DNA from 2 places in the Pedococcus ginsenosidimutans genome. Region 2 is predicted to be linked to the other one. Evidence: predicted binding sites of a transcription regulator. Region 2 holds the regulator's gene; the other holds the start of a gene.
The links. The regulator LexA, encoded in region 2, represses DNA repair genes until DNA is damaged. The targets are predictions, from matches to a motif close to TCGAACANNTGTTCGA.

Region 1: the regulator LexA is predicted to act here: its motif matches at 9,345-9,360, upstream of ABEA42_RS18105 (alpha-ketoglutarate-dependent dioxygenase AlkB).

The regions. Positions count from the first base shown of each region.
Region 1 covers NZ_BAABLO010000013.1:253,423-268,438, reverse strand. The annotation lists gene ABEA42_RS18160 (glycine--tRNA ligase) at 1-173, opposite strand, end outside; gene ABEA42_RS18155 (DUF6703 family protein) at 263-547, shown strand; gene ABEA42_RS18150 (metal ABC transporter solute-binding protein, Zn/Mn family) at 598-1,524, shown strand; gene ABEA42_RS18145 (metal ABC transporter ATP-binding protein) at 1,521-2,384, shown strand; gene ABEA42_RS18140 (metal ABC transporter permease) at 2,381-3,439, shown strand; gene ABEA42_RS18135 (Fur family transcriptional regulator) at 3,436-3,864, shown strand; gene ABEA42_RS18130 (isoprenyl transferase) at 3,866-4,648, opposite strand; gene recO (DNA repair protein RecO) at 4,645-5,484, opposite strand; gene ABEA42_RS18120 (diadenosine tetraphosphate hydrolase) at 5,546-6,034, shown strand; gene ABEA42_RS18115 (glycosyltransferase family protein) at 5,991-7,541, opposite strand; gene ABEA42_RS18110 (glycosyltransferase family protein) at 7,498-9,276, opposite strand; gene ABEA42_RS18105 (alpha-ketoglutarate-dependent dioxygenase AlkB) at 9,381-10,010, shown strand; gene ABEA42_RS18100 (hypothetical protein) at 10,171-10,590, shown strand; gene leuA (2-isopropylmalate synthase) at 10,663-12,402, opposite strand; gene ABEA42_RS18090 (hypothetical protein) at 12,619-13,080, opposite strand; gene ABEA42_RS18085 (MFS transporter) at 13,163-14,422, opposite strand; gene ABEA42_RS18080 (ArsR/SmtB family transcription factor) at 14,419-15,012, opposite strand.
Region 2 covers NZ_BAABLO010000004.1:395,500-410,515, forward strand. The annotation lists gene ABEA42_RS06580 (dihydrofolate reductase family protein) at 1-251, opposite strand, end outside; gene ABEA42_RS06585 (SRPBCC family protein) at 332-763, opposite strand; gene ABEA42_RS06590 (winged helix DNA-binding domain-containing protein) at 812-1,921, shown strand; gene ABEA42_RS06595 (CHAP domain-containing protein) at 2,132-3,406, shown strand; gene ABEA42_RS06600 (LysM peptidoglycan-binding domain-containing protein) at 3,445-3,843, opposite strand; gene lexA (transcriptional repressor LexA) at 4,104-4,829, shown strand; gene ABEA42_RS06610 (DUF4259 domain-containing protein) at 4,877-5,290, opposite strand; gene ABEA42_RS06615 (GNAT family N-acetyltransferase) at 5,463-5,972, opposite strand; gene ABEA42_RS06620 (class I SAM-dependent methyltransferase) at 5,991-6,578, shown strand; gene ABEA42_RS06625 (NAD-dependent protein deacetylase) at 6,559-7,434, opposite strand; gene ABEA42_RS06630 (hypothetical protein) at 7,511-8,029, opposite strand; gene ABEA42_RS06635 (DUF6318 family protein) at 8,434-8,916, opposite strand; gene ABEA42_RS06640 (LysR family transcriptional regulator) at 9,245-10,174, shown strand; gene ABEA42_RS06645 (ComEC/Rec2 family competence protein) at 10,264-12,618, opposite strand; gene ABEA42_RS06650 (helix-hairpin-helix domain-containing protein) at 12,693-13,460, opposite strand; gene plsY (glycerol-3-phosphate 1-O-acyltransferase PlsY) at 13,977-14,609, opposite strand; gene ABEA42_RS06660 (DegV family protein) at 14,618-15,016, opposite strand, start outside.

The sequences.
Region 1 (15,016 bases), on a different contig from region 2:
CCGGTGACGGTGGACTTCCACCACTGCCGCTTGATGTTCTCCTTGAGCTCGACGCCCAGCGGGCCGTAGTCCCACGCCGACCTCGTGCCGCCGTAGATCTCGCCGCACGGGAACACGAACCCGCGGCGCTTGCAGAGGGAGACGACGGTGTCGACGGTGGAGGGCGCAGCCATGCGGAGAAGGTTACTGTGCGACCGCCGGCCGCTCGACGGGGTATGCCGCGGGCGAGGGACCCCGGGCCGCACCCTCTAGGGTTTGGCGCGTGTCCTCCCTGCGTGAGTCCATCCAGCGAGCCAGCCTTCCCGTCGTCCAGCGGCTGAACGCGCTGCCCCGAGCGGTGCCCTTCCTCGCCATCCTGGCGCTGATGGTCGCCGGCATCTTCGTGCCCGGCTGGGGCTGGCTGCTCCTGCTGCTGGTCGTGCTGTTCCTGCTGTGGACCCTGTACCTCGCGTGGCCGGTGCTGGAACCGGTGCCACGCCTCATGCGCGCCACCATCGTGCTCATGGCCGTGGCCATCACGATCACGCAGGCCTTCCCCCGGAGCTGACGCCAGCCGCGTTTTGACAATGGTTCTCATTTGCGTTGAGAATCGTGGTCATGCCCCACCGTCGCCTGCTCGGCCCCGCCGCCGCCGCCGTCGCCCTGGCCCTGACCAGCGCGTGCGGCAGTGGTCTCGGAGGGTCGGACTCGGGCAAGGTCACCGTCGCGGCAGCCTTCTACCCCCTCGAGTACGCCGTCAGCCAGGTGGGAGGCGACCTCGTGGAGGTCGAGCCGCTCACCAAGCCCGGCGCGGAGCCGCACGACCTCGAGCTCAACCCCCGACAGGTCGCCGACGTGGCCCTGGCCGACCTCGTCGTCTACGAGAAGGGCTTCCAGCCCGCAGTCGACGACGCCGTCCGCAGCGAGGCCCGGCACACCGCCCTCGACGTCTCCGCCGCGGCCCGGCTCGACCTCACCGCAGCGGACGAGACCGAGGCCCACCCCGGTCACGACGACCACGCGGCCAAGGACCCCCACTTCTGGCTCGACCCGATGCGCTACGCCGACGTGGGCGACGCGATCGGCGTGGAGCTGGGGCGCCGCGACCCGGCGCACGCCGCGACGTACACCGCCAACGCCAAGGCGTTCCGCGCCTCGATGACCTCCCTCGACCGGCAGTTCCGGGCCGGGCTGCAGGACTGCCGGGTCAAGGACCTGGTCACCTCGCACGCCGCGTTCGGCTACCTCGCCAGGGCCTACGGGCTCACGCAGCAGAGCATCACGGGCCTGACCCCCGACGCCGAGCCGGGCCCGGCGGCGCTGGCCGACATCACCGACCGCATCGAGCGCAGCGGGGCGACGACGGTCTACGCCGAGACGCTCGTCAGCGAGGACGTCGCCCGGACCCTGGCACGCGAGACCGGTGCGAGACTGGCCGTGCTGGACCCCATCGAGGGCATCACCACCGCGTCCGCAGGCCGCGACTACCCCGCCGTCATGCGAGCCAACCTCGCCACCCTCGTAGCAGGACAGGAGTGTTCGTGAACAGCACAGCACCCACCACCGCGGCCGACGCGGCTCCCGCAGGGGCTCCCGTCCTCGAGCTGAGCCACGCCTCCTTCGGCTACGCCGACCAGGCGGTCGTGCAGGGTGCCGACCTCACGGTCCGGGCCGGCGAGGTCGTGGCCGTCCTCGGGCCGAACGGGTCGGGCAAGTCGACGCTGGTGCGGGGGCTGCTCGGGCTCAACGACCGGCTCGGCGGCGAGGTACGGCTCTTCGGCACGCCGCGCGAGTCCTTCCACGACCACGGCCGGCTCGGCTACGTCCCGCAGCGGCACACGCTGTCCGCCTCGGTGCGGGCGACGGTCGAGGAGATCGTGGCCGTCGGGAGGCTGTCGCACCAGCGGTGGTGGTGGCCGGTCCGTCGCGCCGCGCACGACCAGGAGGTCATTGCCCGCGCCCTCGAGGTCGTGGGCCTGTCCGACCGTGCCGACGCGGACGTCTCCACCCTCTCCGGCGGCCAGCAGCGGCGGGTGCTCATCGCCCGCGCCCTGGCGTCGGAGCCCGACGTGCTGCTCATGGACGAGCCCACCGCCGGCGTCGACGCAGCGAACCAGCAGGTGCTCTCGACGGTGCTCGCCCGGCTGCGGGAGCGCGGCACCACGATGGTCATCGTCACCCACGAGCTGACCGCCCTGGCCGGCATCGTGTCGCGCATCGTCCTCGTCCAGGGCGGGCGGATCGCGTTCGACGGCACCCCCGACGAGTTCGCCACGCGCACAGGGCAGTTCACGCCCGACCACCACGACCACCACGAGCACGACCACGACGAGGTCGACCCGCGCCCCCGCGTCCGGGGCACCCCGACCTCAGGGCCGCTCGACCCACGGGGAGGCATCCGGTGACCGAGCTCCTCTCGCTCGACTTCATGCGCCAGGCGCTTCTCGCCGCGCTGCTCGTGGGCATCGCCGCGCCGCTCGTGGGGGTGTTCCTCGTGCAGCGACGGCTGTCGCTCATCGGCGACGGGATGGGCCACGTGGCCCTCGCCGGTGTCGCCGTCGGCCTGCTCACCGGCCAGGCCCCCGTCCTCACGGCCCTGCTCGCCGCCGTGGCGGCCGCCGTCGCCATCGAGGTGATCCGCGGCCGGGGCCGCACCAGCGGCGACATCGCCCTGGCCGTGATGTTCTACGGCGGCATCGCCGCCGGCGTCGTCATCATCGCCAAGTCCCCCAGCAGCAGCCCCGCCAACCTCACCGCCTACCTCTTCGGGGCCATCACCACGGCCGACCAGCACGACTTGTGGGTCTTCGCCGGGCTCGCGGTCGTGGTCCTGCTCGGGACGTGGCTGCTGCGGCCGTGGCTGTTCGCCGTGGCCAACGACGAGGAGTACGCCCGCGCCAGCGGCCTGCCGGTCACGGGGCTCAACATCGCCCTCGCGGTGCTGACCGCGGTCACCGTCGTGGTGTCGATGCGGGTCGTCGGCCTCCTGCTCATCAGCGCCCTCATGATCATCCCCAACGCCACCGCCCAGCTGCTCGGCCGCAGCTTCCGGGCGTCGGTGCGCTGGGCCGTCCTCGTGGGCGTCGTCTCCAGCGTGGGCGGCGTCGTCGCGTCGTTCTACGCAGAGACGCCGTCCGGCGGCACGATCGTGCTCTTGGCCATCGGCTTCTTCGTCGTCGTCGCCACGGCGAGCGCTGCAGTCGCCCGGGCCCGCGCGGCCCGGCACCGGCGGGCCGAGCGCCACGACCACGAGCACGGGCCCGGCTGCGGCCACGCCGCCGTCGCCCACGACGACCACGTCGACTACGTCCACGACGGCCACCTGCACGCCCCCCACGAGGGGCACTACGACGAGCACGCCCACGCGCACGACCACACCACCGACCACACCACCGAACAGGCGAACGACCACGAGCCGGCCGCGGGTGGCCACGAACCGAAGGAGGCTGCACCGCGATGACCGGGGTCCAGGACCGCACCGCGACGACCGAGGGCGTCGAGGCGCCGCGCCGACCGACACGGCAACGAGCGGCCGTCGCTGCGCTGCTCGCCGGCACCGGCGAGTTCCGCTCGGCCCAGGAGCTGCACGCGCTCCTGCGGGCCGGCGGCGACAAGGTCGGCCTCGCCACCGTCTACCGCAACCTGCAGTCCATGGCCGCCGACGGCGAGATCGACATGCTGCGCACCGACGACGGGGAGGCCGTCTACCGCGCCTGCTCGACAGGTCACCACCACCACTTGGTGTGCCGCGACTGCGGCCGCACGGTCGAGGTCGAGGGCCCCACCGTCGAGGCGTGGGCGACCAGGGTCAGCGCCGAGCACGGCTTCACCGACGTCCACCACACGCTGGAGATCTTCGGCACCTGCGCCGACTGCTCCCGCTGACTCAGCCCGTCGAGAGGTCCACCGCGCCGCCGTAGCGGCGGTCGCGCTCGGCGTACTCCTGGATCGCCTGCCACAGGTGGCGGCGGTCGTAGTCGGGCCACAGGGTGTCCTGGAAGACCATCTCGGCGTACGCGCTCTGCCACAGCAGGAAGTTGCTCGTGCGCTGCTCCCCCGAGCTGCGCACGAAGAGGTCGACGTCGGGCATGTCCGGCTCGGGCAGGTGGCGGGCGATGGTCTTCTCGTCGATCGACCCGGGCCTGAGCGTGCCCCGCTGCACCTGCTCGGCGATCCGCTGCACGGCATCGGCGATCTCGGCGCGACCGCCGTAGTTGACGCAGAAGTAGAGGGTCAGCCCCGTGTTGTCCTTGGTCAGCTCCTGGGCGGTCTCGAGCTCCTTGATCACCGAGCCCCACAGCCGCGGGCGCCGCCCCACCCAGCGCATCCGCACGCCCCACTCGTGGAGCTGGTCGCGGCGGCGGCGGATCACGTCACGGTTGAACCCCATGAGGAAGCGCACCTCGTCGGGGCTGCGCTTCCAGTTCTCGGTCGAGAACGCGTAGGCCGACAGGTGGCTCACACCGATGTCGATGGCGCCGGCGACGACGTCGAGCAGCGCCGCCTCCCCCGCCTCGTGTCCCTTGGTGCGCGGCAGTCCTCGCTGGTTGGCCCAGCGGCCGTTGCCGTCCATGACCATCGCGACGTGGCGCGGCACCAGCTCCCCCGGGAGCGCGGGGGGCTGGGCGCCGCTCGGGTGCGGGAAGGGCTTCGGGTAGGCAGCGCTCACGCCTGGGCCGCCTGCGCCGCGGCGTGCGCCTGGTCGACCTTCTCCACCGCGGCGAGCGGCACGGCCGACCAGGTCACGCGGGAGTCCACCTGGGTCTGGGCGTCGGGGTCTCGTCGGTCCACGAGGCGCAACGATCGCACACCGCGCTCGAGGTGCCACTGCAGGAAGGCGCTGGCCAGGGTGCTGCCCTCGCGCCGGTGCCGCCCTGTCGAGGCGTCGGCGACCGACCAGTCGCCGGCGAGCAGTGCGGCCAGCAGGGACAGCGTCTCCGGGGCCGGCGCGGCCGAGCCGGGCGGGCGGCACACGGGGCACACGGTGCCACCGGCGGCGAGGTTGAAGGCGCGGTGCGGTCCGTGGGCACCGCAGCGGGCGCAGTCGTGGAAGCTCGGCGCCCACCCGGCGACGGCCAGGGCCCGCAGCAGGTAGGCGTCCAGGACGAGGCCCGGGTCGTGCAGGCCCTCGGACATCGACCGCAGCGCCCCCTGGAGCAGGAGGTACTGCTGGACGTTCGGCTCGCGCTCCTCGGTGAGCCGGTCGGCCGTCTCGAGCATGGCCGCCGCAGCCGTGTAGGTCGTGTAGTCGCGGGCGAGGACGTCACCCCAGGAGGCGAGCGACTCCGCCTGCGTGACGGTGTCGAGCGTGCGTCCCTCGTAGCACTGCACGTCGACCCACATGGCCGGCTCGAGGCGAGCGCCGAACCGGCTCTTCGTGCGCCGTACGCCCTTGCCCACCACGCGCACCTTGCCCAGCCCCCGCGTGAGCAGGGTGACGATGCGGTCGGCCTCGCCCAGCTTCTGGGTGCGCAGGACGATGCCTTCGTCGCGGTACAGGGGCATGCGGCCATTGTCCCCCACGGCAGCAGCGACGCCGGGAGGCCGTGCCGCAGGGTGTCCGGCCATGACCGACTGGCGGCAGGACCGGGTGGGCGCCGCCCTCCGGGGCGACAACCCGACGGTGCTGCGGCGGCTGGGCGCGGGGTTCGCGGTGGTCGGCGACGTGCAGTTCCTGCCGGGGTACTGCGTGCTCGTCACCGACACCCCGGGCGTCGACCGGCTCACCGACCTGCCGCGCCCGCGACGGGTCGACTTCCTGGCCGACCTGGAGCTGCTCGGCGAGGCGGTGGAGACCGTGTGCGCAAGGCGGGACCCGGCGTTCCGGCGCATCAACCTGGAGATCCAGGGCAACCACGACGCGTTCCTCCACGCCCACGTCTGGCCGCGCTACGACTGGGAGGGCCGCGACCACACGTGGCGCCCGGTGGCGCTGCACCCCATCGAACGGTGGCGTGACCCGGCCCCCGACACGGTGCTCGGACCGCAGCACGATGACCTACGGGCCGAGCTCACAGCCGAGCTCGACCGGCTGTGCGTGGCCGCAGGCCGCTGAGCGCCAGCCGGGCCGGCCCGAGCAGGCCCGAGCGCCCGACCGGGACCACCGACGCCGCGAGCGCCACGAACAGCGGCGCGTAGACCAGCAGGTAGCGCGAGCGCCCCTGGAAGACCAGCGTGAACAGGACGATCGCCGCGACCGACGCCACGACCAGCGCCACGTCGCGCCGGTAGGGGCGCACCACCAGCCCCAGTCCTGCGGTGAGCAGCACCACGAGCCACAACCCCTGCGTGAGCCCGGCCCGGACGGCGTAGTGGGACCCCAGCGGGTGGCTCCACGAGACGACCCAGGACGTCAGGGGCCCGTGCCTCGGCACCGGCGTCGAGGCGTCCGACCCCTCACCCCATGCCCAGAACATGCCGTCGCCGAGGTTCCAGGTCAGCTTGTTGGCCGCGAACGTGGCGTAGCCCGAGGGTCCGAGCTCGTGCAGGCGCTGGTCCAGCGCGTTGTCGGACCAGCTCGCCAGCTGGGCGGGGTCGAGGTGGACGGTGCTGGCGACCATCTGCGCGTTGTACGCGCCGTAGCGGACCGTGTTGCCGTACGTCGGGGTCATGCCCATGGCGATCCACCACGACAACGGGGGCGTCCTGCTGGTGTCGACGCGGGCGAGCTCGAGCCCCGACGCCTCGGACAGGCCCGTCTTCACCCCGGACGACACCCCGAGGAACGCACCGGCCGACACGAGCAGGACCACGCCTACGGCTGCGGCGCGACGTGGCTGGCGCACCAAGCTCACGAGGACGACGGCACCGAGGGCCAGGGCGCCCGCCATCGTCGCCACCGGGGTCGTCTTGAGGACGTACCCGACCGTGAGGGCGGCGATCGCCGCGACGCCCAGGGCCACGGTGGCGACCCTGGAGGAACGGGACGCGGCCGTGAGGGCGAGGGCGGTGGCCAGGATGGGCCACGGCAGCGTCACGATGTCGGTGTAGGGCACCGTCACCCACGGGGACAGCGCAATCAGGGCGATGCCCGCGACCTGCGCGGCGAGGCCCGCCAGGACGCCGCGGAGCCGGCGCACCACCACGTAGGTGCTCTGCAGCGACACCCCCACGCACAGGGCGTTGATGACGGCGAAGACGGTCCGCTGGTCCCACCCGAGCATCCCGTGCAGCTCGAAGCTCATCCGGGACACGGCGGCGAACGGCACCTGGTTGGAGTAGCGCGAGAGGTAGCGGTAGTAGAAGAGCGGGGCCGGTCCCTGCGCCAGGCGGCTGCCCAGGTTGGACATGGCCTTGGCGTCCCAGCCCACCGGGTAGACGAGGTTGAGGGCGACCACGAGGCAGGCGGCGGTACCCAGCAGGGTGACGACCACCGAGGCCCAGCCCGCCCTCCGCCCGAGCCAGCGCACGGCCCGGGAGGTCACGAGTCGGCGGCGCACCGCGACCAGCACCAGCCAGAGTGCGGCGAAACCGCCGAACCCGGCCCACACCCAGGCGTGGTCGTAGGGGATGTTGGGCTCACGGGGCACGAACAGCGCCACGACCACGGCCGCCAGGAGCACTGCGCCAAGGACCCTGAAGACGCCTGTCCCCACCGCTCCCTCGAACTGGTTCGGTGCGCGCACGGACATCGCCTCCTCCCTCGACCCTTGGAGCGTAGGCCCCTGACCTGAGGAAATGGAAAGAGCGGTGCCACGGAACGGCCGGGCGGCCGACCGGCACGACGGCGCCGGCCAGCGCGATGAACACGGGGGCGTAGACGAACAGGTAGCGGGAGCGCCCCTGGAGGACCAGGGTGAAGACGATGATCCCGACGGCCGAGACGACCAGCAGCGCCACGTCGCGGCGGTAGGGCCGCACGAGCAGGCCTGCGCCGGCGGCCAGCAGCACGACGAGCCACAACCCCTGGGTCAGCCCGGCCCGCACGCCGTAGTGGTCGCCTGCGGGGTGGTCCCACGACACCACCCACGCCGTGAGCGGTCCGTGTCGCGGCACCACGCTCGCACCATCCAGCCCCTCCCCCCAGGCCCAGAACATCCCGTCGCCGAGGTTCCACGCCACCTTGTCCGCGGCGAACTGCGCGTACCCGCCGGGCCCGAGGGCGCCCAGCCGGTGGTCCAGCGTCTCGCGGGAGTAGCGGTCGATCTGGGGCCCGTCCATCGACGCGATGGCGGTCACCATGGTCGGGTCGTACGCGCCGTAGCGGGGTAGCCCGCTCGGTGCCCTCCTCGTCAGGCCCATGGCCAGCCACCACGAGAGCGGCGGGGTCAGGCTCGTGTCGACCCGCGCGAGGTCGAGACCCGTGGAGTCGGACAGCGCCACCCGGAGGCCGGACGAGAGCCCGAGGAAGGCACCCGTCGACACCAGCAGCACGAGAGCAGCGGTCGCCGCCCTGCGACGGTCACGAAGCCGGCTGAGCAGCACCAGGACGCCCAGCGCGAGCAGTCCGGCGACGGTCGCCACCGGTGTGGTCTTGACGACGTACCCGAACGAGAGGACGGCAACCGCGACGACCCCCAGCGTCACCGCGGCCACGCGGGAGGGACGGGTCGCTGCCACCAGCAGCAGCGCCGTGGCCGCGATCGGGACCGGCAGGGTCACGACGTCGGTGTACGGGACGGCGACCCACGGCGAGACGGCCAGGAGTGCCAGCCCCGCCACCTGCGCCGCCAGGGCGGCCAACGCGCCGCGAACCCGGCGGACGACCACGAACACGCTCTGCAGCGTGACCCCCACACAGACGGCGTTGAGCACGGCGAAGACCGTCGTCTCCTGCCACCCCAGGGCACGACCGAGCTGGAAGGACGTCTTGGTGAGCGCGGCGAACGGCACCTGGTTCGGGTAGCGCGACAGGTAGCGGTAGTAGTAGTCCGGGACGGTGCCGCCGGTGCCAGTGCCGGCGCCGGTGCCGGTGCCGCCGGCGCCCTGGTCGAGACGGCTGCCGAGGTCCACCAGCACCCTGGCGTCCCAGCCGAACCGGTAGCCGAGGTTGAGGGCGACGACGAGAGCGGCTGCCATACCCAGCCCGGTCAACGCCCAGGCGACCACACCGGACCGACGGGCCACCCAGCGGACGACACGCGACCTCCCGAAACGGCGCCACGCCACGACCGCGACGAGCCAGGCCGTCCCCCACGCGACGAAACCCACCCACACCCACGTGCGGTCGTAGGCAAGGTTCGGCTCCCGGGGGAACAGCAGGGCCACGACGACGACAGCGACCAGCACCGCGCCCAGGGCCCGGAACACCCCGGTACCCACAGCCCGCTCCGCCTTGTTCGACGCCCACCCCAGCATCGGCAGCTCCCTCGCCCCCGACAGTAGGCCCCCGACCTGAGCGGAGGGGAAGAACCACCTCGCACCACTAGAACAGGTGTTCGAACATGGGTTATCCTCGCCGCATGGGCATGGCACTCCAGGGCTCGCTCCTCGACACCGCCGACGAGATCGAGCTGCACGGTCTCGACCACCGGCTGACCCGCACGCAGCTGGGACGCGGTGCCTGGGTCGACTACCGGCCGGGCTGGCTGACCGGGGCGGAGCAGCTCTTCGACGCGCTCCACCACGAGGTCCCCTGGTACGCCGAGAAGCGTGAGATGTACGAACGCGTGGTCGACGTCCCGCGGTTGCTCAAGTTCTACGGCGAGGGCGAGGCACTCCCCCACCCCGTCCTCCACGACGCCCGCGAGCAGCTGAGCCGCTGGTATGCCGCCGAGCTCGGCGAGCCCTTCGTCACCGCCGGGATGTGCCTCTACCGGGACGGCCGCGACTCGGTGGCCTGGCACGGCGACCGGATCGGGAGGTCGAAGAACCTGGACACCATGGTGGCCATCCTGTCGGTGGGCTCGGCACGCCCCCTGATGCTGAGGCCGAGGGGTGGTGGCGAGTCGATCGGCTTCTCCCTCGGGCACGGTGACCTCGTCGTCATGGGTGGTTCGTGCCAGCGCACCTGGGACCACTGCATCCCCAAGTCGACCGCGGCGGTCGGGCCGCGCATCTCGATCCAGTTCCGCCCCCGCGGGGTCCGCTGACTGCGTGTCGCGTCGCCTCGCAGGTGGTCTCCGGGGTGGGCGACGCGACGCCCCCGCCGGCACCGGTGATCACCTCGCCGGCACAGGACCAGGTCGTCAGGAGCACCAGCGTGACGATCCGGGGCACCGCCGTCCCCGGGCTCGAGCTCAGCGTCCGCGGGTGGGAGTCCGGCGAACCACTGTGCACCGCGCAGTCGGTCGTCGCAGCAGCCGACAGACCTGGTCGTGCAGCCTGGACCCGCGCATCCTCGACTTCGCCAAGGGCAAGCGGACCGAGTTCCACGTGACGACCTGGGCCTACGACGAGGTGGGCAACCGCGCCGTCACGCCCATGCGGGCATTCGTCCTCGACCTGAGGACGGCCGCAGCGCCCGAGCCTGCACCGTCCCCCAGCCGCCCCGCCTCCGCGGTCCCGGCGTCGGTGGGGTCCGCGGCGCCGGCCGGGACACCGGCTGCGGCACCCGAGCTGGCCAACACGGGTTCGTCCACCGCCCCCGGGGTGGCGCTCGCGCTGCTGCTCATCGCAGTCGGTGTCGGCCTCACCAGCGCCTCCCGGAGGCTCCTCCCGACCGAGGGGTGACGTGGGTGGGCGGACCCGTCAGCGGCCCGCCCACCGGGTCAGGCCCGCCCACCCGGTCGGGCCTGACCCGGGTCAGGCCTGGTCGCGCAGTGCGCGGTTGACCGCGGACAGCACCGCCGTCAGCGACGCCTTGACGATCGAGCTGTGCAGGCCGACGCCCCACAGGACCCGGTCGCCCACGGCGCACTCGACGTACGCGGCCGCGCGAGCGTCGCCACCGGCCGACAGGGCGTGCTCGGCGTAGTCGAGGACGCGCACGTCGATGCCGAGGGTCGACAGGGCGTCGATGAAGGCCGCGATCGGGCCGTTGCCCGTGCCCTCGACCTGCACCTCGACGCCCTGGTCGAGCATCGTGGCGACGATGCGGTCGGCACCGCCGGCCTGGCTCTCCAGCGCGTGGCTGACCGGCGTGAACCGTCCCCACGCGTTGGCCGCGCCGTCGACGGCGGGCAGGTACTCGTCCTCGAACACGCTCCACAGCTCGGCCGGGCTGACCTCGCCGCCCTCGGAGTCGGTCTTGGCCTGCACGACACCGCTGAACTCGATCTGCAGGCGGCGCGGCAGGTCGAGCTGGTGCTCGGCCTTGAGGATGTAGGCGACACCACCCTTGCCGGACTGGCTGTTGACGCGCACGACGGCCTCGTAGGACCGGCCGACGTCGTGCGGGTCGATGGGCAGGTAGGGCACACCCCAGACGAGCTCGTCGATCGGCTTGCCCGTGGCCGCCACCTGGCGGTCCATGTCCTCGAACCCCTTCTTGATGGCGTCCTGGTGCGAGCCGGAGAAGGCCGTGAACACCAGATCGCCACCCCAGGGGTGCCGCTCGGGCACCGGCAGCTGGTTGCAGTGCTCGACGGTGCGCCGGATCTCGTCGAGGTCGGAGAAGTCGATCTGCGGGTCGATGCCCTGGCTGAACAGGTTCATGCCCAGCGTGACCAGGTCGACGTTGCCCGTGCGCTCCCCGTTGCCGAAGAGGCACCCCTCGATGCGGTCGGCGCCCGCGAGGTAGCCCAGCTCCGCCGCCGCGACCCCGGTGCCGCGGTCGTTGTGCGGGTGCAGCGACACCACGATCGACTCGCGGCGCTCGAGGTGGCGGGTCATCCACTCGATCGAGTCGGCGTAGACGTTGGGGGTCGCCATCTCGACGGTGGCCGGCAGGTTGATGATCATCTTGTGGTCAGGTGTCGGGTCGATGACGTCGATGACCTCGTTGCAGATCCGCACGGCGAACTCGAGCTCGGTGCCGGTGTACGACTCCGGGCTGTACTCGTAGTAGACGACCGTGTCGGGGACCGTCTCCTCGAGCTTGCGGCACAGGCGGGCGCCCTGGACCGCGATGTCGACGATGCCGTCCTGGTCGAGGCCGAACACCACGCGCCGCTGCAGCACCGAGGTCGAGTTGTAGAAGTGGACGATGGCCTGCTTGGCCCCGCGGATCGCGTCGAACGTGCGCTCGATGAGGTGGTCGCGGCACTGCGTCAGCACCTGGATCGTGACGTCGTCGGGGATCATGTCGTCCTCGATGAGCATCCGCACGAAGTCGAAGTCCGTCTGGCTGGCCGAGGGGAAGCCGACCTCGATCTCCTTGTAGCCCATGCGCACCAGCAGCTCGAACATCCGCTTCTTGCGGTCCGGGCTCATGGGGTCGATGAGCGCCTGGTTGCCGTCGCGCAGGTCGACCGCGCACCACCGCGGCGCCTTCTCGAGGACCTTGGTCGGCCAGGTGCGGTCGGGCAGGTCGATGCTGATCTGGTCCTGGAACGGCACGTACTTCGCGACCGGCATGCCCGAGGGCTGCTGCGGGTGGATCATGGTGTCTCGCCTATCGATTCGTTGCTGGTGGCTCTTTCAGAGGCTCAGCCAGGGCAACGCTACTCCGCGACGAGGGGCGGCTGATCGGTCAGGCCCCGCCGCGGCGGCGAAGGAGGAGGCGCTGCATACGCACCCTCGGAGGGTATGCCGCGCTGTCGCCGTACGTCCATCGCACGGGACGCTCCGCCCACGATCCGGACGTAGTGTCCGACCCGGTCACCGTCCGCGCACCAGGTGCACCACGGCGACCAGTGCACCGAGGACCGCGCCCACCATGCCGAGGACGAGGGCGCAGCGCACGACGAGGTCCCAGTCGAAGCCGGCCCCGCCCAGGTCGAACGGGAAGACCTGCCACAGGCGCACCATGGCGGCGAGGCCCACCGCGTTCTGCACCAGGTCGCCGAATGCCCTCAGCCGGAAGTGAAGCAGGACCGCGGACACGACGTTGGACACCAGGCCGACCGCCAGCGAGGCGTTGACCAGGCCGAGCACCAGCCGGGTGTCGGCGGTGAGAAACGGCACGACCTGCCAGCCGGGTGCGACGTTGACCCACCAGAGCAGGGCGGCGTTGACGACGGCGCCGATGACGAAGCCGAGCCTGCGGCCGACGTCCGACCGCCGGGCCGCCGCCCGGGGCCTCCCGGCCGAACGGCTGCCTCGGACCTGTGGCTGGGACACGGTGGACCTCCCCCTCGGTGTGGCGCGGTGCCCCCTCAGGTCACCGCGCCCCGCCCGGCCCCGTTAGGGCCAGAGGTCCGTGTCACGCACCCGGTGAGACGCTCGCGCCGCGGAGGTCGTCGAGGGTGCGGGTGGAGATGACCGGCGACCGCAGCAGCCAGAGCACCGAGAGCGACCCGCCCACCGCGGCCACCACCATGGTCGGGGCGAGGCCGATCCACTCCCCCAGCAGGCCGCCGACGATCGCGCCCGCTGGGCGGATCCCGTAGTTCACGGTCGAGAACGCGCCCGTCACGCGGCTGCGGATGCCGTCCGGGGTCACCGCGGTCATGAGCGCGTTGAGCGGGATGTCGAGGCACATCACGCCGACCGAGGAGAGCAGCTCGACCAGGGCGACCACGCCGGCGCGCGACCAGGTCGGTCCCTGCGCGAGCGGCATGAGGGCGAACGGCGCGGAGAAGAGGACCGCGCCGACCGCGATGGTGCGCCCGAGCCCGATCCTGCGGGACAGCGGCCCGGCGAGGACCGTCCCCGCGAGCCCGCCGCTCGCCCCGATGCCCAGGGCCAGGCCGATGAGCCCCGGCGAGAGGCCGAGCTCGCGGCTGGCGTAGAGGACCACGAGCGCGCCGGCCATGAGGTTGAACAGGTTGATGGTGGTGGCACAGGCGAGCGAGGCCCGCAGGTAGGCGTCACGGAGCACCAGCGCCATGCCGTCCCGCGCCCGGCCGAGCAGGCTGGCACCGCCGCCGTCCGCCACCGGGGGGTCGGCCACCCGCACCCGCCCGATGAGGACCGCGGAGATGGCGAAGGTGACCGCGTCGACGAGCATGGCCATCGGCGCGGTGACCGCCTGGACCAGCCCGCCCGCGACCGCCGGGCCGGCCACGAAGGAGGCCGACCGGGTGCCGCTGAGCAGGCTGTTGGCCTCCACGAACTGGTCGCGGCGCACGAGTGCGACGAAGAAGCTCGGGTACGCCGTCTGGTAGAGCACCTGCCCCAGGCCGGCCACCAGCGCGACCGCGAACAGCTGCACCAGCGTGATGGCGCCGAGCACGTGGGCCACGGGCAGGGTGAGCAGGACCGCGCAGCGCAGCACGTCGGCGAGGACCAGCAGCCGTCGCTTGCGCGGCTGGTGGTCGACCCAGGAGCCGACGAACAGGGACAGCAGGTTGGGCGCCCACACGGCAGCGGTGAGCAGGCCGACGGTCGAGGCGCCGGCGTGCAGGGTGGTCACGGCGATGAGCGGGACGGCGAGCTCGGTGATGCGGTCGCCGAACTGCGAGATCCCCTGCCCCGCCCAGTACGTCGCGAACCTGCGGTCCCGCCACAGCGGCGTTGTCATGCGGGTTCCCCCGTCGGTTTCGGGGCCTCGGGCAGGACGTAGCGCAGCAGGCGCACGGCGCGAGCGCCCGCTTCCGGCCCGTGGGCGGAGCCGGCCCCGCCTCGGACGTACGGCGCGAGGACCTCCTCGATCGCGGCCTCGATCCCGGCCAGCTCGTCGGCCGTCACCACGACCGTGGTGTTGGACAGGCCCGCCGAGCGCCGCCACTCGTCCTCCAGCAGGGGCTCGGCCTCGCGCGCCCAGCGGTCGGGCAAGTCGCGGGCCTGGTCGAACAGGACGCGCGAGAGCAGCATGGCGGCGTCGCCGCCGGCGTCGTCGGTGGGGGTGAACCGGAAGCCGGGGCCCGAGGCCTCCCACCAGCGCTGCCTGCCGTCCGAGCCGACCTCGGCGTCCCTGACTAGGCCGTGCTCGGCGAGGTGCCGCAGGTGCCAGCTCGTGACCGACGGAGTCGCGCCCACCTCTGCCGAGAGCGCGGTCGCGGTGCTGGGGCCGTGGCGCTGGAGTCGGCTGAGGATCGCCAGCCGCGTCGGGTGCGCGAGGGCACGCATGCCCCGTGGCGTGAGCTCGATGTCGCCGTACGGGTTGGTCACGGGT
Region 2 (15,016 bases):
CCCCAGTGCCCGGAGGCCTCGTACGTGGCGCGGCCGCCGACGACAGCGCCCATGTCGCGCATGCCCTTCTCCATCCACCCCGCGTCCACCGGCTCCATCTCGCCGCGCGGCTCGTCGTAGCTCCACGGGCCGCCGAAGACCCAGTAGTGAAGACGTTCCCCACCCACCCCCAGGCCGCACCCGGGCCCGTCGTCCGGCCCGGTGACGTAGCCGTCGACCGACATCGTGATCCCTGCGATGACCTTGCCCATCGCCTGCTCCCTCGCTCGTCGTGGGTCGTTCCCGTCAGTGGTACCGACCACCCGGGGCCGAGGAACTCATCGCCCGTGGCTCACGACCGGGACGCGTCCTCGCTGCGCGTCTTGAGGCCGGCGGCCTCCATCGCGAGGTAGCGGTCGGTGGTGGCGCGGTACGCCCGCGCGACGAGCTCCCCCAGCCAGCCGTGCGGTTCGATGCTCAAGGTCACGCGGCTGCCCCCACCGGGCAGCGGCTCGACCACGTGACGGGCCTTGGTGAGGATCGCCGGGCCGCGCATGACCCAGGTGAAGGACGAGCCCGGCTCCAGCTCGGTGACCACCCAGTCGGAGGTGGGGATGCGGGGCTGGCTCAGCTTGGCGCTCGACCCCGGACGCAGCGGGCCCTCGTCGAGCCGGCGCGCCCACCGCACCGATGCCGTCCACTCCGGCCAGCGCTCGATGTCGGTCATCACCTCCCACACCCGGGCCGGCGAGGCGGCGATGTCGACGGTGGTGTGCTGCTCCATCTCGACATTGTCCTCCTGCTGTCGGTCCCTTTCGAGAGGATGGGAGGTATGGATTCTGCGCGCGTCCTCGCTCAGCGACTCGCCACCCAGCGCCTCAGCTCGGCACCCCTGCCCCGGGCTGCCGATGCGGTCCGGCTGCTCACGTGCGTCCAGAGCCAGGAGCGCGACCACGCCTTCTTCTCCTTGGGCCTGCGCACGCGGCACGCCACGTATGCCGCCGTTCGCCGCGAGCACGACAGCGGCGACTTCCTGCGCACCCACATCCTTCGCCCGACGTGGCACTTCGTGGCTCGGGAGGACCTTCGCTGGATCCTGGCCCTCACGTCCCCACGCGTGCTCTCGTCCATGGCGGGGCGCCACCGCCAGCTAGGCCTCGACGACACCCGGCGGATGGACTCGGGGCTGTCGCTGCTGGCCGACCTGCTGCAGGGTCGCCGCCACCTGACCCGCGCCGAGATCGGTGAGGCGTTCGTCGAGCGGGGTTCGGCGATCGAGCCCGGACCCCCGCTGGGGCACCTGCTCCTCGTCGCGGAGCTGCTCGGCCTGCTCTGCTCGGGTCCGCAGAAGGGCGTGCACCACTCCTACGCCTTGGTCGACGAGGTCGTGCCGCCGACGCGTGCGAGGGACGAGGACGAGGCGCTCGTCGAGCTGGTTCGCCGGTTCTTCGCCGGGCACGGACCCGCCACGGTCAAGGACTTCACCCGGTGGTCGTCGCAGACCGTCGCGCGCACCAAGGTGGCTCTGGCCCAGCTCGGCGATGTGCTCGAGCAGGTGGACGTCGGGGGCACCCCGCACTGGTTCGACCCCGAAGTGGTGCCGCGACGCAGCCCGGCCGCCACCTCCGGCTACCTCTTCCCCGTCTACGACGAGGTGGTCCTGACCTACCCCACGGTGCCGTTCCCGGCGGTCGCCGACCACCCGTTCGCCAAGCACCCCGACCCGTTCTGGGCCCGGGTCGTCGTCGACGCCCAGAACGTCGGCCTGTGGAAGCGCAGCGTCCGCGGCGGCGAGGTCGAGGTGGACGTCCGGCTGGCGCGCAGCGTGGACGACCAGGGCAGGGCTGCGGTGCGCGAAGCGGCCCAGCGGCTGGCGGACTTCCTCGAGCTGGAGCTCCGCTACCTCGAGGACGACCGGACACCCCACCTCTGGCGCGGCTAGTCGAGCTCGCTGCGTGGGCGAGGGCTCAGCGGCCGCCCATTTCACACAACATCGGGCGACGGCGACGAGAGTTGATGAATTACACGGTTGGACTTAACGGATGTGCCTGACAAAGCGGACATCGCCCGTCCAGTCTGTTCAGGTTGCCGGGTCCCCGGGCCCTGCCACCTGCGCTCCGGCGCCGTACTGCCCCCCACCCCCCAGGAAGTCATGCGCTCACGCCTCCACCGTGCCTCCGCCCACGCCGTCCTGCGCCTGCTCGCGCTGGCCCTGACGGCGACCGCCCTCGTCGCCGTCGCCCCGAGGGCCGCCGAGGCAGCGGGCCTGGTGAGCGAGTGCAAGGCCTACTCGACCGCCTGCATCTCCTTCAGCGGGTATGCCGGGAAGTCGGTGTGGGGCTACCCCGTGAACTCCTCCGGCAACAACTGCGTCAACTACGTGGCCTACCGGTTGGCGCGCAACGGGGTGCGACAGGAGAGCGGGATGGGCAACGGCGGGCAGTGGGCCACCAGCGCCAAGTCGCGCGGCTACGTCGTCGACAAGACGCCGCGCACCGGCTCCATCGCCCAGTGGAACTACGGCAGCGCCTACGCGCCGAGCGCGGGACACGTCGGCTACGTCGAGGAGGTCACGTCGTCGTACATCGCCATCTCGGACTCCTCGTGGGGTGGCGGCTACTCCTCGCGCTGGCGCGTCTACAAGGGCGACCGCAACTGGCCGAGCAACTTCATCCACTTCAGGGACCAGGCCTACCAGCCGCCGAAGTCCGGCTCGTTCCTGCGCGTGCGGGAGACCAACGAGGTCTACCGGCTCGTCGGCTCGGCACCCATCTACACCTCGACGTGGACCGGCCTCGGGGGCACCCAGCCCACCCACCTCATCTCCTCGACGACCCTGGCCTCCATGCCGGCCCGGCTCGCCGAGGGCACCTTCATCCGCGGCGCGCAGCGCAACGAGGTCTACCGCGTGGTGGGCGGCGCACCGGTGTACGTCTATACGTGGACTCCGTTCGGCGGCGCGCAGGCGACGACGAAGGTCGACCAGTACGCCATCGACAAGGCCGGCACCGGCGGCCACTGGAACCACCTGCTCACCCGGCCCGCCGAGGGCACCCTGGTCAAGGGCGGCCAGCGCGGCGAGGTCTACAAGATCGCAGGCGGCGCACCGGTCGTCGTCACCAACTGGGACAACATCGGCGGCAAGCGGACCCCCATGACCGTCGACCAGTACGCGATCGACAAGGCAGGCAGCGCGACCCGCTACAACCACCTGTCGTACCGCCCGGTGGACGGGTCCTACGTCCGCGGCTACACGACCAAGAAGGTCTACCTGATGAAGGGCGGCGTCGCCCACTACGTCTACTCGTGGGACCAGGTCGGCGGGACCCCGCAACCCACGACCCTCGTGGACCAGGTCGCCGTCGACAAGGCGGGTACGTCGAGCCCGCTCTACTGGACCCACATCAAGGACAAGCTGGTCCTCTGAGCTGCAACTGGGTCAGCAGCTGGGTCAGCCGGCCCGGGTCAGCCGACTGCGGGGATGAGCAGCGTCTGACCGGCGTGGACGTCGGAGCCGGCCAGGTCGTTGGCGACCTGGATGCGGGCGACGGCGTCCGCCAGCGGGAGCTGCGGCAGCTGCGCCGCGGCGACCTCGGACAGCGTCTGGCCCGACTGCACGGTCGTCGCGTGGTCGATCACCGCGGCCGACGCGCCGCCGGAGAGCAGGCTGATCGCGAGCACCACTGCGGCCACCAGCACCGTGATGGTGACTGCCAGCCGCCCGGCCCGCGTGAGGCGCAGCGGCGCCGCGGGGCGGATGACGACGTCGTCACCCGTGGGCACGGAGACGAGCTGCGGGCGGGTCGGTCGCACCGGCATCCGCAAAGGTGCGGGGGTGACGTCCCAAGCGACTGCTGCACTCATCTGGTCCTCCGTGGTGGTCAATGTCTGGTGGCGGTTCGAACGGATGTGCGAACTACCTCTGGACTGATTTCTAGCACGCGTGTTCGAATGCGGCAAGACACGCGTCGAACACATGTTTGGCACAGGCGTTCGAACGCCATACGCTGTGTTCATGCCTCAAGCACATCAGAGGCCACTGACAACGCACCCGTACCACCGTCGCCGGACCTCTTCCAAGACCCCGGCTCACGGCACCTGACCTGCGGAAACGAGGAACCGGCATGAGCGAGGACAACGTCAAGGAGCTCCCCGACCGCGACCACGGCGACGGGCTCACCGTCCGCCAGCGCCGGGTCCTCGAGGTGATCCGCAACTCGGTGGACCGTCGCGGCTACCCGCCGAGCCTGCGCGAGATCGGCGAGGCCGTCGGGCTCACCTCGCCCAGCTCGGTGGCGCACCAGCTGTCCACCCTGGAGCGCAAGGGGTTCCTGCGGCGCGACCCCAACCGGCCCCGCGCCATCGAGGTCGTCTCCCCCGACTCCCCCGCCGACATGCGCGGCTACCGCGGCGGGGCCAGCGCCGACGACGAGACGGCCGTCTACGACGAGACCGGGGTCGGCGACCAGCGCCCGGAGGCCTCCTACGTCCCGGTCCTGGGTCGCATCGCCGCCGGTGTGCCGATCCTCGCCGAGGAGACCGTCGAGGACGTGTTCCCGCTCCCCCGCCAGATCGTCGGGGAGGGCCAGCTGTTCCTCCTGCAGGTCGTCGGTGAGTCGATGATCGACGCGGCGATCTGCGACGGCGACTGGGTCGTCGTGCGCCAGCAGCCCACCGCCGACAACGGCGACATCGTGGCCGCCATGCTCGACAACGAGGCCACCGTCAAGACGTTCAAGCGCAAGGACGGCAAGGTGTGGCTGATGCCGCACAACGAGGCGTTCGAGCCCATCGACGGCGACCACGCCACGATCCTGGGCAAGGTCACGGCGGTGCTGCGCCGGGTCTGAGCCTCACGCCGGTCACCTGCGTCAGATGCCTGCGCCAACGGGCAGCGTCAGTCGCCCAGCGTCTCGAGGTACCTGCTCAGGCGCTGGGTGATGTCGTCCGTGGCGCGGGCCTCGTCCCAGAGCTCCCACCACTCGTTGTCGTCCGGGCGCAGGGCCCGGTGCAGCGCCGAGGTGGCCAGGTCCTCGAGGCGCTCGTCGACCTCGAGCGGCTCCTCCTCGACCCAGCGGGGTACGTGGCGCTCGCGCGCGACGCTCTCGGGGTCGTCGCACGCGGCGACCACCACGGCGGCAGCGATGGCCTCGGCCATCTCCGGCGCCTCGATGTAGCCGTCCGAGCGGATCACACGAGCCATGGCCCGCTCCACGTGGGCGCGGCGCTCGTCGGGCCCTGCCTCCTCGAGCGTGTCGAGGAAGTCCAACGCGTCGTCGTTCTCGAACGGTCCCGTTCCGGCAGCTCCCATACCGGCCTCCCTGTGCCTCGGCTCGCACTGGTCCTTGAGCGGTGTGTCCTCTCGCTGGGGCCGGCTGGTGCCGGTCCCCTCGTCACCGAGAGTGCCAAGGGCTGCCACGAAACGCCAGTGGTCGTTCGGCTGAGGTGGCCATGGACCTTCGTTCGCCTCCGGCCGGGGCAGGCTACCCCAGGCGCTGGTACCAGGCGGTGTCGACGTAGCGGCCGAACTTGTGCCCCACCTCGCGCAGCACGCCCACCTGCTCGAACCCGTGCCGACGGTGCAGGGAGACGCTCGCGTCGTTGGGCAGGGCGATGACCGCGACCTGGGTGTGCACGTCAGGGAGCGCGTCGAGCCTGCCGAGCAACGCGGAGTACAGCTGCGTGGCGATGCCACGCCCCCTCGCGCCCTCCGCGAGGTAGACCGAGACCTCCTTGGTGCCGTCGTAGGCGGGCCGTGGGCGGAACGGTCCGGAGAAGGCGTACCCGAGCAGCTCGTCCCCATCCACGGCCACGAGGACGATGTCGCTCCCGGCGGCGCCCGCGACCTTCTCCCCGAGGTATGCCGCCCCACGTGGCTCGGTGTCGAACGTCGCCACCGAGGTGCGGGCCTGCTCGTCGTAGATCGACGCCATGGACGGGACGTCGGCGGCGACGGCATCGCGGACGGTGATCGCGGTGGCGGCCGGGCTCATATCGGCGATGCTAGGGGGATGACCGACCGGCAGCGCATGTGGGACGAGCGGTATGCAGCCAGCGACCGGGTCTGGAGCTCCGGACCCAACGCCGAGGTCGAGCGCATCGTCTCGCCCTTGCCACCGGGGCGGGCGCTGGACCTCGGCGCCGGCGAGGGCCGGCACGCCCTCTGGCTCGCGTCGCTGGGCTGGCGCGTGACGGCGGTCGACTTCTCGGCGGTGGGTCTCGGCAAGGGTGAGTCCGAGGCGACCCGACGCGGGCTCGCAGTCGACTGGGCGGTCGCCGACGCGCGTTCGTGGCAACCGTCGCCGGGCGTCCTCTACGACCTGGTGCTGGTCGCCTACCTCCACCTGCCCGAGGACGTGCTCGGGCGGTGCCGGCGCTGGCTCGCACCGGGTGGCGCCCTGGTCGTCGTCGGTCACGCGTTGCGCAACCTCACTGACGGCGTGGGCGGTCCCCAGGACCCGGCGCTGCTCCACACCCTCGACGAGCTGCGCGCCGCGTCAGAGGGCCTGCAGGTCGAGCGATGCGAGGAGCTGGTGCGGCACACCGAGGGCGGCGACGCGATCGATGCCGTGCTCGTCGCTAGGCGGCCAGCAGCCTGACGAGGTCGGTGAGGGTCGGGCCGAGCGGGGCGTCGAGCTGGATGGTCGCTTCGGCGTCGCCGCGCGTGGCTCCGCGGGTGATGATGACGACGGGTATCCCCCGCGCCGCCGCCCGTCGGACGAAGCGGTAGCCGCTCATCACCTTCAGGCTCGACCCGAGCACCAAGAGCACCTCGGCTTCTTCAGTGAGTCGAAAACAGTGCTCCACCAACGGTTTCGGCACCGACTCACCGAAGAAGACGACATCGGGCTTGAGGGTGTCCTGCCGGCAGACGAGACAGCGCGGGACGATGAAGTCGGCGACGTCGAGCTCGTTGAGGGCGATGTCGCCGTCGGGTCGGATCTCGTTGCTGGTCACCTCGAACGAGGGGTTGGTGGCCCGCATCCGCTCGTCGAGGTCCCAGCGGCTGGAGAGGTCGCCGCACGTCAGGCAGACGACTCGGGCCAGGGCGCCGTGCAGCTCGGTGACGTCGGTGGCGCCGGCCGCCTGGTGGAGGCCGTCGACGTTCTGCGTGATGACCGCGCCCAGACGTCCGGCTCGTTGGAGCTCGGCGACGGCCTCGTGCCCGGCGTTGGGCCGAGCGAGGTTGAACCGTTGCCAGCCGACGTAGCTGCGCGCCCAGTAGCGCTGGCGAGCCTGTGAGGAGCCGACGAACTCCGAGTACTGCATGGGCGTCACGCGTCGCTTGCCGTCAGGGCCGCGGTAGTCCGGGATGCCGGACTCGGTGGAGATGCCGGCACCGGTGAGCGTCAGCACGCGGCGGCGTTCGAGGAGGTCCGCCACCGCCGCCAGCGCTGCCGGGCTGCTGGCTCCGTCGAGGTGGTAGCCGCCCTGCGCTGGATGCGCCTGCGTCACGTCGGTCACCCCCACAGGTTACGTGGGGGCTGCGAGGGTGGCTCGGCGAGCCGACCCCGGCGGCGCCGGGCTCCTGTCAGTGGCTCACCAGGCGCGCCTTGGCCTCCTGCACCTCCAGCGTGGTGACCGGCTCGTCCTGCAGGTCGGCGACGGTGTTGATGTCGACCCACTCGCCACCGTTGACGCGGTACTGGCCGGTGAGCTGGGAGTCGACCGACACCTGGGCAGCGCGCTGCGCCTTGGCATACGTGTGCTTGATGGCGCCGTCGGGGTAGACGCCGCCAGCGTCGGTCACCGCACCGCTCGAACTGCCGTCGCCGTAGCGGAACGTGTAGGAGCGTGGCGCGATCTTGAACTCGACCGACCACGACAAGAGCTTGACCGGCTGGCTGACCTCCCCCGGCTGGAGTCCGTTGTCGTCAGGCCAGGTGGCGCGGTAGTAGGTGGGCAGGTTCACCAGGGTCACGTTGTCGGCCGGCTGGATGGACACCCGCGGCTTGGAGAACGGCAGCTGCTTGAAGGCCGTCTGGATCTGGCCCATCGTCGGCACGGCCGGTGCGGGCACCCCCGGTGGCGCATTGTCGAGCCCACACATCGTGCGGATCGTCGTCCACTCTCCACCGGCTCGGCGGCTCTGAACCCAGAACAGGATCTCGTCGGACGGCGGAGTGCGGTAGGAGCATGCCGTCATGGCGTACGAGCAGTTGGTGGCCTGGCCTCCAACAGTGTCGGAGATCCGCTTCGGCGCACAAGCCGGAACGATTCGGTACTCGACTCGTGGCGCCTCACTTCGGCTAGCCGGCTTGGCGACGACCTCTTTCGACTTCGGTCTTCCAGACGGGCACGTCTTCGCAGTTGCCGCCGCAGCCGCGTTCGACATCTGACCTCCCAGAAGCCCAGTACCGCATGCGTAGCCGGCAGCGGAGGATGGCGCCGGGGAACCAAGCCAGATACACGAAACGAGGAGGGTCGCCGAGATCACGGGTCTCATCAGCGACATCACAACCCCTTGAAGCTATCGACGAGCCAGCGGTTTTCCTGCCAGACGACACTTGTAGACCAGGTAAAGACTCCGGACTTTGAAGTACGTAGGACGTCGCCGTTCCCATTTAGGACGCGAACAGGCCTCTCCTTGCCAGCAACTTCCACGACCTGCGCGGCCGCGTTGCCAGACACCCAGGTCACGAGCTTGATGTCGAACGATGAGCGCTCGGCACGTTCTCCCTTAGTGCGCATGGTCTGAACCACTTCGAACAATCCCCTGCAGTCGGCACACGAGTCTGTGGAGAGAGATCGAATTCGTGATGAGTCCACCGCCACCAGCGACTGACCTACCTGAGTCCAGTAGTACTTCGCGAAGGCTTCGGCTCCGGCGGCTGTGCGCTTGGTCGCTGCGGCGGGTACCTGCACCTCCGGTGCAGCAGTGGACGTCGTCGACTGAGTCGGCGTCGACGAGGATGAAGACGGCGTGGCGCTCCCCACGCTCGTCGTCCCTGAACCGTCGGGTGGTGCCTCGTCTCCCCCGCTGCACCCGGCAACCAGCCCCAACGCCACTACCCCCGCAGCCGCCACGACGGCCTTCGAGAGTCCAGCTCCCCCACGCATGTGTATCCCCCTTGCTCTCACCGGCACAGCCCGTCCCTGAGCACGACGACGGTACCGATTCTACGGAATACCCGCATTTGCGGGCATTCGTCATCCACAGACAGCCACCCCCGGCCAGCCGAGACGCGTGCTCGGACGCCACGCGACTCATCACCGTTGAGACAACATCTAGGCCTACCGATAACCAGCGGTTATGCTTTGGACCATGATCGACGCTGCTGGCCTCCGCGTGATGAAGGCGATCTCCGACGAGGGGAGCTTCACCGGCGCGGCCTTGTCCTTGGGCTACTCGCAGCCTGCGATCTCGCAGATGGTGCGGCGGCTCGAGCAGCGCACCGGCACCGTCCTCGTCGAGCGCGTGGGCCGTAACGTCCGCCTCACCGAGGCCGGCCAGGTCCTCGCGCGCCACGCGGTGGCGGTCCTCTCCGCGCTCGACGCAGCCGAGGAGGAGGTCGCCGCGATCGCGGGTTTGCGCGCCGGGCGCGTGCGGCTGATGGCGTTTCCCTCGAGCTCCGCGACGCTCGTCCCCCGCGCGCTCGCCCTGGTCAAGCAGCGCTTCCCCGACGTGCAGGTCACCTTCACCGAGGCCGAGCCGCCCGAGTCGCTGGCTGCACTCAAGGCTGGTGAGTGCGACCTCGCGGTCGCCTTCGCCTACGAGGGCACCGACGTGGGGCGCGGCGAGGAGGACATGGACCTCTTCGTGACGCACAAGCTCCTCGATGACGAAGTGCGCCTCGCCCTCCCGCGCTCCCACCCGCTCGCCGACCGGGAGAGCCTCGAGCTCTCCGCGCTCGCGCAGGAGAACTGGATCGCCGGCTGTCCTCGCTGTCGAGGGCACCTGCTGCAGATGTGCGCCAACGAGGGCTTCTCCCCGCACGTGGGCTTCGAGACCGAGGACTACGTCGCCGTGCTCGGCCTGGTCGCCGAGGGTCTCGGTGTGGCGCTCATCCCGGACCTCATCCTCCGCACGGCCCACCACCACGACGTCGTCACCCTCCCCATGACGCCCGCCTCCCGCCGCACCATCAGCGTCGTCACGACGGCCGACCTCCAGAGGGTGCCTGCGGTGCAGGCCACCATCGAGGCCCTCTGCGAGGCGGCAAAGGCCACGCCCCGGGTGCTCGCCAGCAACTGAGCACGACGCCGGTGCGCCCGCTGCCACTGGTCCGAGGCCAGCAGTTCGCCTGACCGTTCGGCCGACAGCCCGCCTCTGCTCGACGAAGCTCACCGCCGGCGCCACGTCACACCCACGTCCTGGTCCTGCGCGACGACCGCCACGTCTCCGCGCTGGTCGGTGCGGAACACGGCATACCTGTTGCGGCGCAACACCTCCAGCGCCTTCGGTGAGGGGTGCCCGTAGTCGTTGTCCTTGCCGACGCTGATCACTGCCACTGGTGCGGCCACCTCCGCGAGCAGGTCCTCGTCGAGGTTGCCTGACCCGTGGTGGGCGACCTTGACCACGTCGAACCGGCCGGCCTCCGCACGCATCTCCGGGTCGCGCCGCAGCTCCAGCAGCACCGCGTGCGCCGCCTCGTGCTCCACGTCGCCGAGCAGCAGCAGGTCGACCGGCCCCGAACGCACGGCCATGACCACGCTGGCGTTGTTGGGGACCGACCCGCTGGAGATGCGCCGCTGCGGCCACCAGACGTCCGCCGTGACGCCGGGCCAGGCCAGGTGGTCGCCCGCGGAGACCTCCCGGACAGGTACGCCGCGAGCCTTCGTCCAGCCCTGCACCTCCTGCCACTGGTAGTCGGGTTCGTGCACCGGCGTGGTCAGCACCTCACGGACCTCCCGCCCGGAGAGGGCACCGGGGAGGCCGTCGACGTGGTCGGCGTGCAGGTGGGTCAGGACGACCGAGTCGAGGACGCCGACGTGGAGCCGGCGCAGGCACGCGTTGATGGCGGACGGGTCGGGCCCGGCGTCGACGAGCACCCCGTGACCGGGTCGGGTCGCGAGCACCAGCCCATCGCCCTGCCCGACGTCGCAGGCCACGAACCGCCACCCGGGAGCCGGCCACGTCGCGGAGGACGTGGGCGCCGCCGCAGCAACGACGAGCAGACAGGCGCACAGGGAGGCCACCGGCCGCACCCGTACGCGGTGCGCCCACCACCGGCCGGAGGTGATGACGAACACCGTGATGGCGGTGAGCAGGAGCGCACCCGGCGCCCCGTCGGGCCAGGGCATCGTGCCTCCCGGGAGCGTGGCGCAGGAGCGCGCAACCCACGCGATCCCGAGCGCCGGCAACGCCCCCACCCAGCACAGGGCCGTCGCACCCCACGGCCACACCGGCGCCACCACGGCGGCCGCGACACCCGACACCGTCGCCGGCGCCACCATCGGTGCTGCCAGGAGGTTCGCCAGCACCCCGACCACGGAGACGCTCCCCTGCAGGAGGACGACCACGGGTGCGCACATCGCCTGCGCCGCAACGGGTATGGCAAGGGCAGGGCCCCACGACCGGATCCTGGCGGGTAGCCGGCGGCCGATGGCTTCACCCCACGTGCGCGTGAACAACAGCAGCCCCAGCGTCGCGAGGGTCGACAGCGCGAAGCCGAACGACCGGCTCAGCCACGGGTCGACGACCAGGAGCACGACGACCGCCGCAGACAGCACGGGGATGCCCGCAGCCCGCCGAGACCTGCTGAGTCCGATGAGGCCGATCGCTCCCATCGTCGCCGCCCTGACGACACTCGGCTCCGGGCGTGCGAGCACCACGAAGCCGGCCAGCACCACGACTGCCACGACGGGGCGCCACCGCCGTCGGACGCCGAGCAGGGCCGCCCCGCCGAGGGCGAACGCGAGGATGATCGCCACGTTGCTCCCCGAGACAGCAGCCAGATGTGTCATCCCCGTGGCCAGCATCGCGTCGTTGAGCTCGGTAGGGGTCCGGCTCGTGTCACCGATCACCAGCGCCGGCAGGAGGCCTCGCGCGTCTGCGGGCAGGGGCGAGGCCGCCGCGCGCAGACCTGCCCGGAGGTGTTCGGCGCCGCGGGCCACCCAACCCGGGCGCGACGTCGTGACCGGCTCGCCCGAGGGACGGACCACGGCCACGACGTCATCACCGGCCTCCGCCACGACCAGCTTTCCGCGCACCTCGATCCCTGACCGCCACGCTACGGTCCGCCACCGCTCGTCTCCGACGACCAGGACAGGGGCGGACACCGTGGAGGCGGCGCCTCGGCCCACCACACGACGCACGTCCATGCGGAAGCGCACGGTGACCCCGTCGCGCCCCGCCTGGGTGAGCACCACCGGGTCGCTCGCGACGATGCCGCGGAGGGTGACCACCGCATGGCCACGGGCCAGCTCCTCGATCGGCCCCGCCTGGCGCACGGCCCGGTGACCCGCCGTCGCCAGCAGGACCAGGGCCACCGTGCCGGCGGACAGGGCCACGACGACGCGCAGGTCGCGCGGTGCGGCCGGACCACTGCGGGTACCGCGTCCGGCCGCGACCGCGACGACCGTCTGGACCAGGGCGACCGTGGCGAGGACCACCAGGACCAGCGGTTCCAGGGCGAGGCTGGCAGCTGACACTGCCCACGCGACGAGCGCAGGGACCAGCAGTCGCAGGTCGAGCACGGCGGACCCGCGGCTGGTCGGATCGCTGTCGGCCCGGCTCGATGAGACGACGGGCACAGGAGTGCCGCGGGACATCAGACGCTCACCTTCGGCTGGAGCTCGGCGAAGATCTTCTCCCCGATGCCGCTCACCTCACCGAGCTCGTCGACGGAGGCAAAGCGCCCGTGCTCCGTGCGCCAGTCGACGATGCGCTGCGCCAGGACAGGGCCCACCCCGGGGAGCTCCTCGAGCTGCGCGGCGGTGGCGGTGTTGAGGTCGAGCTTGCCGCCGGCGCCCACTCCCCCGGCGGCACCGGGACCGCCCGCAGGGCCGGACCCTCCCGAGCTGGGGACGCCTCCACCGGCGGCGCCCTGCGGGGTGACCGCCTCACCCGGCCTCGGTATGCGGACCTGCTCGCCGTCAGCAAGGACGCGGGCGAGGTTGACCGACGCCAGGTCGGCCCCCTTGAGCGCGCCACCGGCCTTGGCCACCGCGTCCGCGACGCGGGCACCCGCCGGCAGCCGGAAGACGCCGGGGCTCTTGACCTGGCCCACCACGTGCACCGTGACGCCACCCGTCGGCACTGCCCCGGCGCCCACCGGCGGCCCGCCCCCTCCCGAGTCGGTCGAGGACGACGCGAACGTCGAGCCGCCGGACGAGTGGCTGACCAGGGCGGAGCCCGACTGCGCTGGAGCCACCACGTGCGGCGCGCTCGCAGCGCGCGCCCACGCGACGCGGACGCCGAAGCCGGCCGCTGCCACGACCACCACCACGAGCAGTCCCACGACAGCGGCGCGGGGGCCGCCGAGACGGGCACCGACCAGCGACGACGGCAGGGTCAGCAGCCTCGGACCGGGCGGCACCGGCCGACGGTGGCGGCCGGACCGCGTGCGGGGACCGTCACCGGAGCCGCTCCCCGGTCGCAGGACCGGTGCGTCGCCCCGAGCAGCGGGAGCCGGCGTGGCGACCGCGTCCGCACCCTCGATCCACTCCCGCGCGGGTTGCCAGGGGACGACGTCGGTGTCCAGCGCACCCGCTCTCCCTGCAGGCGCGGACGGCAGGGCCTCGGCCCCCGTGCGCGGTGCATGCGGCGTTCGCACCGTCGGACCGGGACCCTCGAGCAGGGCGCGGACGCGGGGTGAGGGCTCGGGCGGGCGGCGACGCAACGGCATACGGGCACGCTAGGAAGGGGCGACGCCGGGATCGACGCCACCGTGGGCAGCTGTGGACGGGCCTCCCTGGCCGCCGTGCCTGTGGACGGGCGAAGGCGACGTACGCAGCCCGACCAACCCGTGGGGAAGCGCCCGCCGAACCCGTGGAGAAGCGCCGGTCGAACCCGGGCAGATGCGCCGGTCGAGCAGGAGACGACCACCCCGGCCTCAGGCCGTCGAGGAGCTCCCGCGCCGAGCCGAGATCCAGAGCTCGATGTTGCGCCGGTGGCGGTAGATCACGAGCAGCGCCACGACGACGCACCACGCACCGGTGTCACGTGACCCGACGGGCAGCCACCGGAACCACGAGAGCAGCCCCAGGACGAGCAGCAGCAGGCACGCCGACACCGACGCCCCGGCGACCCACCGCAGCCGCCAGACCAGCAGCACGAAGACCACGACCATCACGAGCGCGAACCACGGCTCCACCGCGAGGATCGCGCCGAGCGAGGTGGCCACACCCTTGCCGCCCTGGCCCTTGAGGAACGGCGACCAGATGTGGCCCAGCACCACCGCCAGCCCCACGAAGAGCGCCGTGACGGTGCCGAACAGGTGCTGCGCGAGGACCACCGGCAGCAGGCCCTTGAGGACGTCGAGCACCCCGACGACGACACCCCAGCGGGGGCCGAGGACGCGTCCGGCGTTCGTGGCACCGGGGTTGCCCGAACCTGCGTGGCGCAGGTCCTTGCCGAGGATCCTTGCCAGGATGGTGGCCGGGTTGACCGCTCCCACCACGAACGCGACAGCCGACGCCACGGGCACCTCGGCCAGCTCCCAGAACGACTCGTGCCCGGCGCCCATCCCGGACCTCAGGCTGTCCGGGGCGACACGGCGACGGCGAGGGTCCCCGGCCCGACGTGGGCACCGACCACGGCCCCGAGCTCGACGACCACCACCTCGTGGGCGGTGGGTACGCGTTCGCGCAGCCGGGCGGCGAGGTCCTCGGCGCGGGTGGCCGAGTCGAGGTGGTGGACGGCGATGTCCACCCCGTGCTCCATACCCTCCGCGGCGGTGACGGCGATCTCCTCCAGCCTGGCCAGCGCGCGTGCGGAGGTGCGCACCTTCTCCAGGGGCCGGATGTGGCCGTCGGCGAGCTCGAGGATCGGCTTGATGGCCAGGGCGGACCCGAGGAAGGCTGAGGCCGAGCCGATCCGGCCACCCCGTCGCAGGTGCTCCAACGTGTCGACGTAGAAGACCACCTTGGATCC